DNA from 3 places in the Pseudomonas sp. SO81 genome. Region 2 is predicted to be linked to each of the others. Evidence: predicted binding sites of a transcription regulator. Region 2 holds the regulator's gene; each other region holds the start of a gene.
What was found. Region 2 encodes LexA, which represses DNA repair genes until DNA is damaged. Its sites were predicted from a motif close to CTGTNTNNNNANACAG; they were not measured.

Region 1 (4,276 bases), 880 kb from region 2:
AAGGCCGGCAGGTCGCGAGCCGTCAGCGCCAGGGCCAGCACCGGCGCGGGCAGTTGCAGCTGTTCCAGGCGCACGCGGGTCAGCTCGAAGAGCAGACCGGCGTCGCGTTCGGCGGCGAGCAGGCCGACCTTCAGCTCGGTGGCCACGCCGCTGCGGTGCTCCAGGGCCAGGCTGAAGCGCTGCACGCCACCGTCGCGGCTGGCCAGGTAGGCAGCCAGGTCACCCATGGCGCGGCGCAGCGGAAACAGCAGGGCCTGGTGCGAGGCAACCTCGAAGTTCAACTCGATGCGCGTGCTGAACTCGTCGGGCGGCAGGTAGAAGTCCAGCCCCAGCGGACGGTGGCCGAGCAACTGGTCCAGGTGCTCCAGCAGCTGGGATGGAAAGCGCCTGGCCAAGCCTTCGCGCGGCAACTCCAGGACCTGGCGCAGCTGGCGCAGGCCCATGCGTGCCAGGGCGCCGGCCATCTCGCCGGGCAGGCCGGCGCGGTTGACCGGCAGTTGGGCGATGGCCCGGGGCAGTTGCCGCTCGTTGACGGCCAGCTCGGCGTGGGCATTGGCCAGGGCGCGGGCGGCGGCCGGGTTGGGGGCGAGGACAATGCGATGGCGATAGCCCAGGGCGTCCAGCTCCGTGCGCAGCCGTTGCTCCAGGCGGGGCCAGGGGCCGAGCAGGGCCAGGCTGGAATGCACCTCCAGCAGCAGGGCGCGCGGGTAGTGCAGGCTGACCTGCGAGCTGAAACGGTAGGCCCAGGCGGCGAGGAACTGCTGGCAACGCTCCACGGCGGCCAGGTCGTAGTCGGCAGTGGCGAAGTCGCGACTGAGCAGCTGGGCGGCGTTCAGCGCCATGCCGGGACGCAGGCCGAGCTCGCGCGCCGCCGGGTTGAGCGCCTGCAGCACGCGGCGATTGGCCGGCCCGCTGAGCAGTGCCAGCGGCGCCTGCGGGTCGTCGCGCTGGCGTAGTGCGTGGTCCAGCGCCAGTTGCGGCAGGAGGATGCAGGCCCAGCGCATTCGAGCCTCAGAGCGCGATGGCGCGCGCCGGCGCCAGGCCGCCGCGGCACTTGAGCACGCGCACTTGCGCCGGCCCCTCCAGCAGCAGGCGCAGGGCGGCGGGCGAGGGGTTATGGGCGGCACTGGCCGGACGATAGGCGAAGCCCAGGGTCTGCCCGGTTTCGGCGGCTACCTGCAGGCGGCGCAGGGCGCGGTCGCTGGCCTGACTGGGCCAGCACAGCACCGCACCGCAACTGCCGGAGCGCAGGCATTGCTCGGCGGCCCACAGGGCGTCTTCCTCGTTGGTGCGCACGATCTCCAGGCAGTGCAGATCGATACCGGCCACCTGCCAGGCCGGCGCGTAGGGCAGGAAGGGTGGAGCGATCAGGACCAGGCGCTCGCCGGCCTGGCTCAGGCGCGCCAGGGTCGGCCACAGCAGGTGCAGCTCGCCCAGGCCCGGCCTGGGCAGGAGGATTTCGCTGAGCGCCGCCTCTGGCCAACCGCCGCTGGGCAGGGCGGCGTCCAGGCGGCTATGGCCACTGGGTTGCGGGCTGCTGGGTTGGCCTTGGGGTTGCCCCTTCCAGACGCGGCGCTCGTCGATCAGACGATCCAGGGCGATGACCGATGCATTCATGAGAAGCACCGGGAAGAAGGAGTGGGGAGGGTGGGCATGGCAGTGTCGCTAAAATACTGTATATAAAAACAGTATTTGATAAGGCGCACCTCTACAAGTCCGCTCCGATGAGGGGTGCTGTCCACGGCGGATGCAATTTACCCGGTGCTCCGCTAGGATTAGCCACTTCCGCTTTCCCAGCCGCGACGGTTTTTCATGAGTTATCAGGTTCTTGCACGTAAATGGCGCCCGCGCAGCTTCCGCGAGATGGTTGGCCAGACCCATGTGCTCAAGGCCCTGATCAACGCCCTGGACAGCCAGCGTCTGCACCACGCCTACCTGTTCACCGGTACCCGCGGCGTGGGCAAGACCACCATCGCGCGGATCATCGCCAAGTGCCTGAACTGCGAAACCGGCATCAGCTCCACGCCTTGTGGCACCTGCTCGGTCTGCCGCGAGATCGACGAAGGCCGCTTCGTCGACCTGATCGAAGTCGACGCCGCGAGCCGCACCAAGGTCGAGGACACCCGCGAGCTGCTGGAGAACGTGCAGTACGCACCGAGCCGCGGGCGCTACAAGGTCTACCTGATCGACGAAGTGCACATGCTCTCCACGCACTCGTTCAACGCGCTGCTCAAGACCCTCGAAGAGCCGCCACCCCACGTCAAGTTCCTGCTCGCCACCACCGATCCGCAGAAGCTGCCGGTCACCATCCTCTCGCGCTGCCTGCAGTTCTCCCTGAAGAACATGCCGCCGGAGCGGGTGGTCGAGCACCTGACCCATGTACTGACCGCCGAGAGCATCCCGTTCGAGGAAGATGCGCTGTGGCTGCTGGGCCGCGCCGCCGATGGATCGATGCGCGATGCCATGAGCCTCACCGACCAGGCCATCGCCTTCGGCGAAGGCAAGGTAGTGGCGAGCGATGTGCGCTCGATGCTCGGCACCCTCGATCACGGCCAGGTCTACGGCGTGCTGCATGCGCTGCTGGAAGGCGATGCCCGTGCGCTGCTCGAAGCGGTGCGCCACCTGGCCGAACAGGGCCCGGACTGGAACGGCGTGCTCTCGGAAATGCTCAACGTGCTGCACCGCGTGGCCATCGCCCAGGCGCTGCCGGAGGCGGTGGACAACGGTCAGGGCGACCGCGACAAGGTGCTCGCTTTGGCCCAGGCGTTGCCGGCCGAGGACGTGCAGTTCTACTACCAGATGGGCCTGATCGGCCGCCGCGACCTGCCGCTGGCGCCGGACCCGCGTGGTGGCTTCGAGATGGTGCTGCTGCGCATGCTGGCGTTCCGTCCGGCGGATGCCGATGGTGCGCCAAGGTCACCGCTAAAGAATCTGGGGATCAGCAAGGCCACAGCTGATTCCGACAAGACCCCGGTGGCCGGCGCAGCCCCCGTTGCCGCGCCGGCCGCTATCGTTGCTCCGGTTGTTGCGCAGCCTGCGCCCGTCGCCCAGCCTGCCGCGGCTCCGGCTCCGGCTCCGGCTCCGGCTCCGGCTCCGGCTCCGGTGGCTGCTGCCCCTGCGCCCGTACCTGCTCCTGCTCCCGTGATCGCAGCGCCGCCGGCCGAGTCGGCGGCAATGGTCGAGGCGCTTGCCGAGCCTGCCGTGGCCGTCGATGTGCCCTGGGAAACTGCCGTGCCAGCTCCGCTCGAGGAGAGCCAGCCGGTCGCTCCGGCGCAAGCTCCGACCGTGCCCCAGGCCGTTATCGTCGAAGCTCCTGCCGAGACGCCGGTGGCGCTGCCGCTGGGCGAGTCGGCGGCGCAGGTGGTCGATACGGCTGCCAGCGCGCCGGCCGCCAGCGTAGAGGCCGACGATGACGACGAGCCGCCACCCGGTGACTACGACTACTACGAGCCCGATGCGGACAGCCTCGACTACGATTTCGATGCGCCGGCCCAGCCGGAGGCTGCCGTGGCAGAGCCGCTGCCGGCCGCGCAACCGGCCACCGGCCTGGCCGCCGAGTGGCTCGACCTGTTCCCGCGCCTGGGGCTGTCCGGCATGACCGGCAGCATCGGCGCCAACTGCACCCTGATCGAAGCCAATGGCAACGACTGGCTGCTGCACCTGGACCCGGCGCACAGCGCGCTGTTCAATGCCACTCAGCAGCGCCGTCTGAACGACGCGATGAACCAGCATCTGGGGCGCACCCTGAACCTGCGTATCGAGCTGGTGCGTCCGGAGCAGGAAACCCCGGCCCAGGCCGCTTCGCGCAAGCGTGCCGAACGCCAGCGCCAGGCCGAGCAGTCGATCCACGACGACCCGCTGGTGCAGCAGATGATCCAACAGTTCGGCGCGTCGATCCGCGCCGACTCCATCGAACCCTTGAACACTTGAGGACAGCATCATGATGAAAGGCGGCATGGCAGGCCTGATGAAACAGGCGCAGCAGATGCAGGAAAAAATGCAGAAGATGCAGGAAGAGCTGGCCAACGCCGAAGTCACCGGCCAGTCCGGCGCCGGCCTGGTGAGCGTGGTGATGACCGGTCGTCACGACGTCAAGCGCATCACCCTGGATGACAGCCTGATGCAGGAAGACAAGGAAGTGCTGGAAGACCTGATCGCCGCCGCGGTGAACGATGCCGTGCGCAAGGTCGAGCAGAACAGCCAGGAGAAGATGTCCGGCATGACCGCAGGCATGCAGCTCCCCCCCGGCTTCAAAATGCCGTTCTGATAAAACGTA
Region 2 (4,276 bases):
AGCAGTATGTGCAGAGCGAGGTGGACGGCAAGCCCACCGGCTGGCGCGCCTTCTTCGACGGCGGCAAGTGGAAGGTGGAAGACAAGCGCTGATCGCGTTGCAGTCGCGCGCCCCGGTGAGGGCGCCGGCTACCCATCTCCGAGTATCAGCAACACCGCTTGCGAGGCATTGTCATGGCCCACGAACTCTATACCCGTACCAATCAGAAGATATTCTTCGCCGGTCTGGCCCTGGATAGTCTGCGCAAGGCCGAAGCCGGTGAGGCAGCGAATGCCCAGGCGCTGGTCCATGCCGAACGCGAGGCTGCGCTGTTCCACCTGTACGGAGCGGTGCTCGGCCTGTGCCATGAGGTTGCCGGCTACTACAAGCTGGCCGAGGCCAATGCTCCGCGTGTGGAGCTGCTGCTGAACCAGGCGGTGCTGCAGTCTTCTCCGACTCCCGAGCTGGCGGAAATGGTGGAGATTGCCCAGCAGCCGGAAAGCTGGCTCGCCCGCCTACTGGCCGCCTACGCCGCGCTGTTCCTGCCACCGCAGGCGCCGAAAACCGCCAAGGTCGATCCGACCTTGCCATTGATCGCAGCGGTCAGTGTCGAGGAAGAAGTTGCCCCCCTGAGCCGTGACGAGTTGGAGAGCTGGCGGCAGCAGCTCAAGCAACTGGTGCTGCGTTACCGCGAGTCGCTCAGCGAGTGCTGAGGCTAGGGCCGGCAAGTCAGGGCTGTTACACTGACAGCCCGCTAGGAGATCGATGTTATGCCCACTTCCTTCCTCGAAATTGTCGAACTGCCCGACGGCCGCATCATTCTGCGCCGTGCCGAGGATGAGGAAGTGCTGGTGACCCTGGACTTCTCGGCGGATGCCAAGGCCTTCCTGCAGGGTCATCATGTCGAGGTGGCCAAGGCCATGCTCAATGTCGGCGTGCAGATGGCCGGCCGACTGGCCGAAGGTGAGATCGAGCAGGATGAGCAGCCGCGCGTGCTGCATTGATTGTCGGGCGCCCGCGAGGGGCGCTTGATTCGAAGGCGCTATCCGTCTGCGCCTCCTGTAACCCTTAATCCAGACGAATATTCAGACTCTGTGCGCTGCCCAGGCGTGCGGCGCTGGTCAGGCTCGCCCGCTGATTGGGCTGCAGGCCGATCCAGCTCACTACGGTGTGGCTGCGGCCCAGGCGCAGTGCTTCGCGAGCAAGATCCAAAGCCTCCTGGCCGGTGCTGGGTTGCAGTACCAGCAGGCGATCCAGGTTGAGGCCGACGCTGCGCAGCCAAGCCGTGGTGAGGGAGGCGGGCGGGGCGATCAGGGTCAGCCAGCGAGCATCCTGATTCAGGCTGAGCTCGCGCAGCACCGGCCCCAGCAGATGGCGGCAGTTGCCGAGCGAGCCTGACAGGCGCAGCTCGCTGAACGGCTCGGGTTCGTCGAGCCAGGGGTTTTCTACGACATCGTCGAGCAGCGGCGTCAGTGGATTGCCGAGGAAGGCTTCAAACAGCGGAAGTTGCGAACGATTCAGCGACTGTGGGAACTGCATGAAGCTCTCCTAATGCTCAGCGGCGAATGACGCCGACACTCAAACCTTCGATCACCAGGTCCTGCTCTTCCAGGTTCACCTCGATCGGGGCGAACTCCGGGTTTTCGGCGATCAGCAGGACCTTGCTGCCATTGCGCTGGAAGCGCTTGACGGTCACCTCGTCATCGATGCGGGCCACCACGATCTGGCCGTTGCGGGCCTCGCGGGTGGTGTGCACGGCCAGCAGGTCGCCATCGAGGATGCCGATATCCTTCATGCTCATGCCACGTACGCGCAGCAGATAGTCGGCCTTGGGGTGGAAGAACTCCGGATTGATCTTGCAGGAGTCTTCGACGTTCTGCTGAGCCAGAACCGGCGCGCCGGCGGCGACCCGGCCGATTACCGGCAGGCCTTCTTCTTCGGCAGCTGCCGGCTCGAAGCCGGGGATGCGAATGCCGCGGGACGCCCCAGGAGTCATCTCGATCGCACCCTTACGGGCCAGGGCCTTAAGATGCTCCTCGGCGGCGTTGGGCGACTTGAAGCCCAGTTCCTGAGCGATCTCCGCGCGGGTTGGCGGATAGCCGTTGTCTTCCAGGCAGCGTTTGATGAAGGCGAGGATTTCGGATTGGCGCGGCGTCAGTTTGAGCATGCTGGCGGTCTGTCTGTTTATACAGTTGCTGTGATTATATACAGTGATTCGGTGCTGGCAACCCCTGTGTCGTTTCGAGGGTGAAATGGCCATTTCTGCCGTCCAGCGGAGCGGCTCTGGCTTTTCCTTATTTCACCTATGGTTAAATACGTGACCGAGCAGCCATGAAAGGTCTTGTCAGACTTGACAGGGCGCCAGCCTGAAACGTATGTTTCAAACAAGTGTTTGTCAGGTGGGGATGTCATGGCTCAATCAGAAACTGTTGAGCGCATTTTGGATGCTGCCGAGCAGCTGTTCGCGGAAAAGGGCTTCGCCGAGACTTCTCTGCGCCTGATTACCAGCAAGGCCGGGGTCAACCTGGCGGCGGTCAACTATCACTTCGGCTCCAAGAAGGCGCTGATCCAGGCAGTGTTCTCACGCTTCCTCGGGCCGTTCTGCATCAGTCTCGAGCGTGAGCTGGATCGTCGCCTGGCCAAGCCGGATGCCAAGGCCAGCCTCGAAGAGCTGTTGGAGATGCTGGTGGAGCAGGCCCTGGCGGTGAAGCCGCGCAGTGGCAACGACCTGTCCATCTTCATGCGCCTGCTTGGCCTGGCCTTCAGCCAGAGCCAGGGTCACCTGCGCAAGTATCTGGAAGAGGTGTACGGCAAGGTCTTCCGCCGCTACATGCTGCTGCTCAACGAGGTGGCGCCCAAGCTGCCGCCGCTGGAGATCTTCTGGCGCGTGCACTTCATGCTTGGCGCCGCGGCATTCAGCATGTCTGGTATCAAGGCCCTGCGCGCCATCGCCGAGAACGACTTCGGCGTGGATACCTCGATCGAGCAGGTGATGCGTCTGATGGTGCCGTTCCTAGCCGCCGGCATGCGTGCCGAGAGCGGGCTGAATGACGAGACGTTGGCCACCGCCCAATTCAAGCCGAGAACCAAGTCGCCGGTCACCGCCAAGGCCGTCTGACCCTGTGCCAGGGCAGGCCGATGGGCTAAGCTAGCGGCCCATGCGCCCGCTCGATTTCCTGCATATCTCCATTGCCGATCAGCGCCTGTACGGCTTCGCCGATGGGCAGCTGATCGTGCGCCTGCCCGTATCCACCGCGCTGAATGGTGCCGGTGAGCAGAGTGGTTCCAACTGCACGCCGCGAGGTCGCCATCAGGTGCGGGCGAAGATCGGTGACGGCCTGCCGCTCGGCGCGGTACTGCGTGGGCGGCGCTGGACCGGCGAGGTCTGGTCCGAGGCGCTGGATGCGCAGTTCCCAGGCCGCGACTGGATTCTCACCCGCATCCTCTGGCTCAGCGGCTGTGAACCGGGCATCAATCGCCTGGGCAAGGTCGATACCTTCCGCCGCTACATCTACCTGCATGGCACGCCGGATACCCAGCCCATGGGCGTGCCGCTTTCCCACGGCTGCGTGCGCCTGCGCAACGCCGACCTGCTGGATCTCTTTCCCCGTGTACCGCCGCACTGCGCGGTGCTGATCGACGAGGCGCCGCGCCCCGAGTGGGCGACCGCCGAACTCTGTTAAGGACTCTTCGTGACTACACCTCTCTACGGCTCCCTGATGCTGGACATCCAGGGCACTTGGCTGACCGCTGAAGACCGCCGAATCCTGCGCCAGCCGGAAGTCGGTGGCCTGATCCTGTTCGCCCGCAACATCGAAGACCCGCGCCAGGTGCGCGAGCTGTGCGCCTCCATCCGCGCCGTGCGTCCGGACCTGCTGCTGGCGGTGGACCAGGAAGGCGGCCGCGTGCAGCGCCTGCGCAACGGTTTCGTGCGTCTGCCGGCCATGCGTGCTTTGGCCGACAACGACGACGCCGAGCAGCTGGCCGAGCACTGCGGTTGGCTGATGGCCACCGAGGTGCTGGCCGTGGGCCTGGATCTCAGCTTCGCCCCGGTGCTGGACCTGGACCACCAGCGCAGCGCCGTGGTCGGCAGCCGCAGCTTCGAGGGCGACGCCGAGCTGGCGACTCGCCTGGCCGGTGCTTTCATCCGCGGCATGGATGCGGCGGGCATGGCCGCCACCGGCAAGCATTTCCCCGGTCACGGCTGGGCCGAGGCCGACTCCCACGTGGCCATCCCGGTGGATGAGCGCAGCCTGGACGAGATTCGTGCCAGGGACCTGATCCCGTTCCAGCGCCT
Region 3 (4,276 bases), 910 kb from region 2:
CAGACCCACGAGGGTGAGGCTGGGCAGCAAGAGCTTGGTGTTTTGCATCGGTGGGTGACTTCCACTATCTTGGCTGGGCAAATTAAACCCCGATCATACCCGCATTAACGGGAGCTGCGAAGCAGCAACCACGAGAAAGCTGACCATGGTTGAAAACAACGAACTGCGTAAGGCTGGCCTCAAGGTCACCCTGCCGCGCGTGAAGATTCTGCAGATGCTCGACTCGGCCACTTCCGGCCAGCGTCACATGAGTGCGGAAGACGTATACAAGGCTCTGATGGAGGCCGGCGAAGATGTAGGCCTGGCTACCGTCTACCGCGTGCTGACCCAGTTCGAGGCTGCCGGCCTGGTCGAGCGCCACAACTTCGACGGCGGCCATGCCGTATTCGAGCTGGCCGACAGCGGGCACCACGACCACATGGTCTGCGTCGATAGCGGCGAAGTGATCGAGTTCTTCGATCCAGAGATCGAGAAGCTGCAGAAAGAGATCGTTAAGCAGCACGGCTTCGAACTGGTCGATCACAATCTGGTGCTCTACGTGCGCAAGAAGAAGTAACGCGTACCGAGTCAGACGAAAAAGGCGCCCCGCGGGGCGCCTTTTTCATGGGCGGCTTGCAGTGTCAGCTCTGGACGCTGGTGACCATCTTGCGTGCGTGCTGCAGGGATTCCTCGGTGAGGTCGACGCCGCCGAGCATGCGCGCGACTTCCTCGACGCGCTGCGCTGTATCCAGGTTGGCCACGGCGGTGCGGGTCTCGGCGCTGTCGCGCTGCTTGTGCACGAACAGATGATGGTGGCCCTGGGCCGCGACCTGCGGCAGGTGGGTCACGGTCAGCACCTGGCCGCGCTCGCCCAGGCGGCGTAGCAGCTGGCCGACCACTTCGGCGGTGGGGCCGCCGATGCCGACGTCCACTTCGTCGAACACCAGGGTCGGTACCCGCGAGGTCTGCGCGGTGATCACCTGGATGGCCAGGCTGATGCGCGACAGTTCGCCGCCCGAGGCGACCTTGGCCAGCGACTTCAGTGGCTGGCCCGGGTTGGCGCTGACCAGGAATTCCACCTGCTCCAAGCCGTGGGGTTGCGGCTCTTCGGCACTGCCAGCCTGCAGCTCGATGCTGAAGCGTCCGCCGGGCATGCCGAGGGTCTGCATCTCCACCTGCACGGCTTCGGCCAGACGGCTGGCGGCTTGCTGGCGCAGGGCGCTCAGCTCGGCGGCCTTCTCCTGATAATGGCGAGCGTAGGAGGCCAGCTCCTCGCCCAGACGCTCTACCGCCTCGTCATCGGCGTTGAGGCTTTCCAGCTCTTCCAGCAGGCGCTGCTGCAGCTCGGCCAGCTCGAAGGGCTGCACCCGATGCTTGCGCGCCAGGCTGTAGATGGCGTCCAGGCGCTCTTCCAGCAACTGCTGACGCTGCGGGTCGGCGTCGAAATGGTCGAGGAAGCGATTCAATTCGCCGACCGCTTCCTCGACCTGGATCTGCGCACTGGCCAGCAGGTTGGTCGCCTCGCCCAGGGCGCCGGGCTGGCTGCTGAAGGCGGTGAGGCGGTTGAGGCTGGCGGTGAGGGCGGACAGCACGTTGCCGGCGTCGCTCTCACTGCACAGGTCGAGCACCTGGCGGCAGGCGCCGAGCAGCTGTTCGGCGCTGCTCAGGGTCTTGTGTTCCTGCTCCAGTCGTTCCAGCTCGTTGTCGCCCAGGCCCAGGTTCTCCAGCTCTTCCAGCTGGTAGCTGAGCAACTGGTGGCGGGCGCGCTGCTCGTCGCCAGTCGAGGACATGCGCTGCAGTTCCTGGCGAGTCTGGCGCCAGCGCTGAGCGGCCAGGTGAACCTGGCGCGCCAGCTCCTGGCTGCCGGCGTATTCGTCGAGCAGGCGGCGATGGGTGTCGGGCTTGAGCAGTGACTGGTGCTCGTGCTGGCTGTGGATGTCGATCAGCAGCTCGCCGAGGGCCTTGAGGTCGCCGAGCGGGCAGGGCGCGCCGTTGATATAGCCGCGCGAGCGGCCTTCGCTGGTGATGACGCGGCGCAGGATGCACGGGCCGTCGTGGTCCAGGTCGCGTTCGGCCAGCCAGGCGCGGGCCTCGGCGATGTCTTCCAGGTCGAAGCTGGCGAGGATGTCCGCCTTGTCGGCGCCGGGGCGGACCGCGCCGCTGTCGGCGCGATCGCCTAGGGCCAGGCCGAGGGCGTCGAGCATGATCGACTTGCCGGCGCCGGTCTCACCGGTGATCACGGACATGCCGCGTTCCAGCTCCAGATCCAGGTGTTCGACGATGGCGTAGTTGTGAACGGACAGGTGCACCAGCATGGAGAGCGCTCCCAAAAGTTTGTGCTGGCTATTTATACAGTGTTTTGTTTTGTCCCGGCAATAACCCTTGAAACCGTGCGACCGGCCCCCATATAGGCGGCAAGAAGCGCGGGCCATGACCCGCCGATGTATAGACAGGAGGAACCAATGGCAGACGAACAGACCCTGGACCCGGCAACCCCGGAAGAGCAACTGGCCCCCGAGGCGACCGCCGGCGACGACTTGGCCGCCCGCGTGCAGATCCTTGAAGAGCAGCTGGCTGCCGCCCAGGATCAGTCCCTGCGCGTGGCCGCCGACCTGCAGAACGTGCGCCGCCGCGCCGAGCAGGATGTAGAGAAGGCGCACAAGTTCGCCCTGGAGAAGTTCGCCAACGACCTGCTGCCGGTGGTCGACAGCCTGGAGCGCGGTCTGGAGCTGTCCAATCCCAACGACGAGGCGATCAAGGCCGTGCGCGAAGGCATGGAGCTGACCCTCAAGCTGTTCCACGACACCCTCAAGCGCTACCAGCTGGAAGCGCTCGATCCGCACGGCACGCCGTTCAATCCGGAGCATCATCAGGCCATGGCGATGGAGGAGAGCACCCATGTCGAGCCGAATACGGTGCTCAAGGTGTTCCAGAAGGGCTACCTGCTCAACGGTCGCCTGCTGCGCCCGGCCATGGTCGTGGTGAGCAAGGCGCCGAGCGCGCCGCCGCCCTCCATCGACGAGCAGGCTTGAAATCCATCGGGCCGACCCCCATCTGTTACAGCAAGCGAATTCATAGCTGACGCGGCGGGCATGACAGGCCGCGGTTAACGACAAAGTTTCGGAGAGTTTGAACATGGGCAAAATCATCGGTATCGACCTGGGGACCACCAACTCCTGCGTGGCCATCCTGGAAAACGGCAGCGTCAAGGTCATCGAGAACGCCGAGGGCGCGCGTACTACCCCCTCGATCATCGCCTACACCAACGACGGCGAGACTCTGGTCGGCCAGTCCGCCAAGCGCCAGGCGGTGACCAACCCGCACAACACCCTGTTCGCAGTGAAGCGCCTGATCGGTCGCCGCTTCGAAGAAGATGTCGTGCAGAAAGACATCAAGCTGGTTCCCTACAAGATCGTTAAGGCCAGCAACGGCGACGCCTGGGTGCAGGCCAGCGGCAAGGACATGGCGCCGCCGCAGATCAGCGCCGAAGTGCTGAAGAAAATGAAGAAGACCGCCGAGGACTACCTGGGCGAGGCCGTGACCGAAGCGGTGATCACCGTGCCGGCCTACTTCAACGATAGCCAGCGCCAGGCCACCAAAGACGCCGGCCGCATCGCCGGTCTGGACGTCAAGCGCATCATCAACGAACCGACCGCGGCTGCGCTGGCCTACGGCATGGACAAGGCCAAGGGCGACCACACCGTGATCGTGTATGACTTGGGTGGCGGTACCTTCGACGTGTCGGTGATCGAGATCGCCGAAGTCGACGGTGAGCACCAGTTCGAAGTGCTGGCCACCAACGGTGACACCTTCCTCGGTGGTGAAGACTTCGACATGCGCCTGATCGACTACCTCGTCGATGAGTTCAAGAAAGAGTCCGGCATGGATCTGAAGAACGATCCGCTGGCTCTGCAGCGCCTGAAAGAAGCCGCCGAGAAGGCCAAGATCGAGCTGTCCTCGTCCCAGCAGACCGATGTCAACCTGCCTTACATCACCGCCGACGCGACCGGTCCGAAGCACCTCAACGTGAAGATCTCCCGCGCCAAGCTGGAGGCCCTGGTCGAGGATCTGGTCGCCCGTACCATCGAGCCGTGCCGCATTGCCCTGAAAGACGCCGGCATTGACGCCAGCAAGATCGACGACGTGATCCTGGTCGGCGGCCAGACCCGTATGCCGCTGGTGCAGCAGAAGGTTGCCGAGTTCTTCGGCAAGGAAGCGCGCAAGGACGTCAACCCGGACGAGGCCGTGGCCATCGGTGCCGCCATCCAGGGCGCCGTGCTGGCCGGTGACGTCAAGG

Region 1: the regulator LexA is predicted to act here: its motif matches at 1,674-1,689, upstream of imuA (translesion DNA synthesis-associated protein ImuA).
Region 3: the regulator LexA is predicted to act here: its motif matches at 2,319-2,334, upstream of recN (DNA repair protein RecN).

What each region holds. Positions count from the first base shown of each region.
Region 1 is NZ_CP126126.1:506,087-510,362, reverse strand. It holds gene OH686_RS02355 (Y-family DNA polymerase) at 1-1,004, opposite strand, end outside; gene imuA (translesion DNA synthesis-associated protein ImuA) at 1,012-1,617, opposite strand; gene dnaX (DNA polymerase III subunit gamma/tau) at 1,813-3,930, shown strand; gene OH686_RS02340 (YbaB/EbfC family nucleoid-associated protein) at 3,941-4,267, shown strand.
Region 2 is NZ_CP126126.1:4,471,580-4,475,855, forward strand. It holds gene topA (type I DNA topoisomerase) at 1-92, shown strand, start outside; gene OH686_RS21355 (DUF6586 family protein) at 174-692, shown strand; gene OH686_RS21360 (hypothetical protein) at 750-983, shown strand; gene sulA (SOS-induced cell division inhibitor SulA) at 1,048-1,518, opposite strand; gene lexA (transcriptional repressor LexA) at 1,535-2,146, opposite strand; gene OH686_RS21375 (TetR/AcrR family transcriptional regulator) at 2,390-3,097, shown strand; gene OH686_RS21380 (L,D-transpeptidase) at 3,138-3,662, shown strand; gene nagZ (beta-N-acetylhexosaminidase) at 3,699-4,276, shown strand, end outside.
Region 3 is NZ_CP126126.1:3,557,567-3,561,842, forward strand. It holds gene OH686_RS16605 (outer membrane protein assembly factor BamE) at 1-48, opposite strand, end outside; gene fur (ferric iron uptake transcriptional regulator) at 146-556, shown strand; gene recN (DNA repair protein RecN) at 621-2,294, opposite strand; gene grpE (nucleotide exchange factor GrpE) at 2,442-3,011, shown strand; gene dnaK (molecular chaperone DnaK) at 3,115-4,276, shown strand, end outside.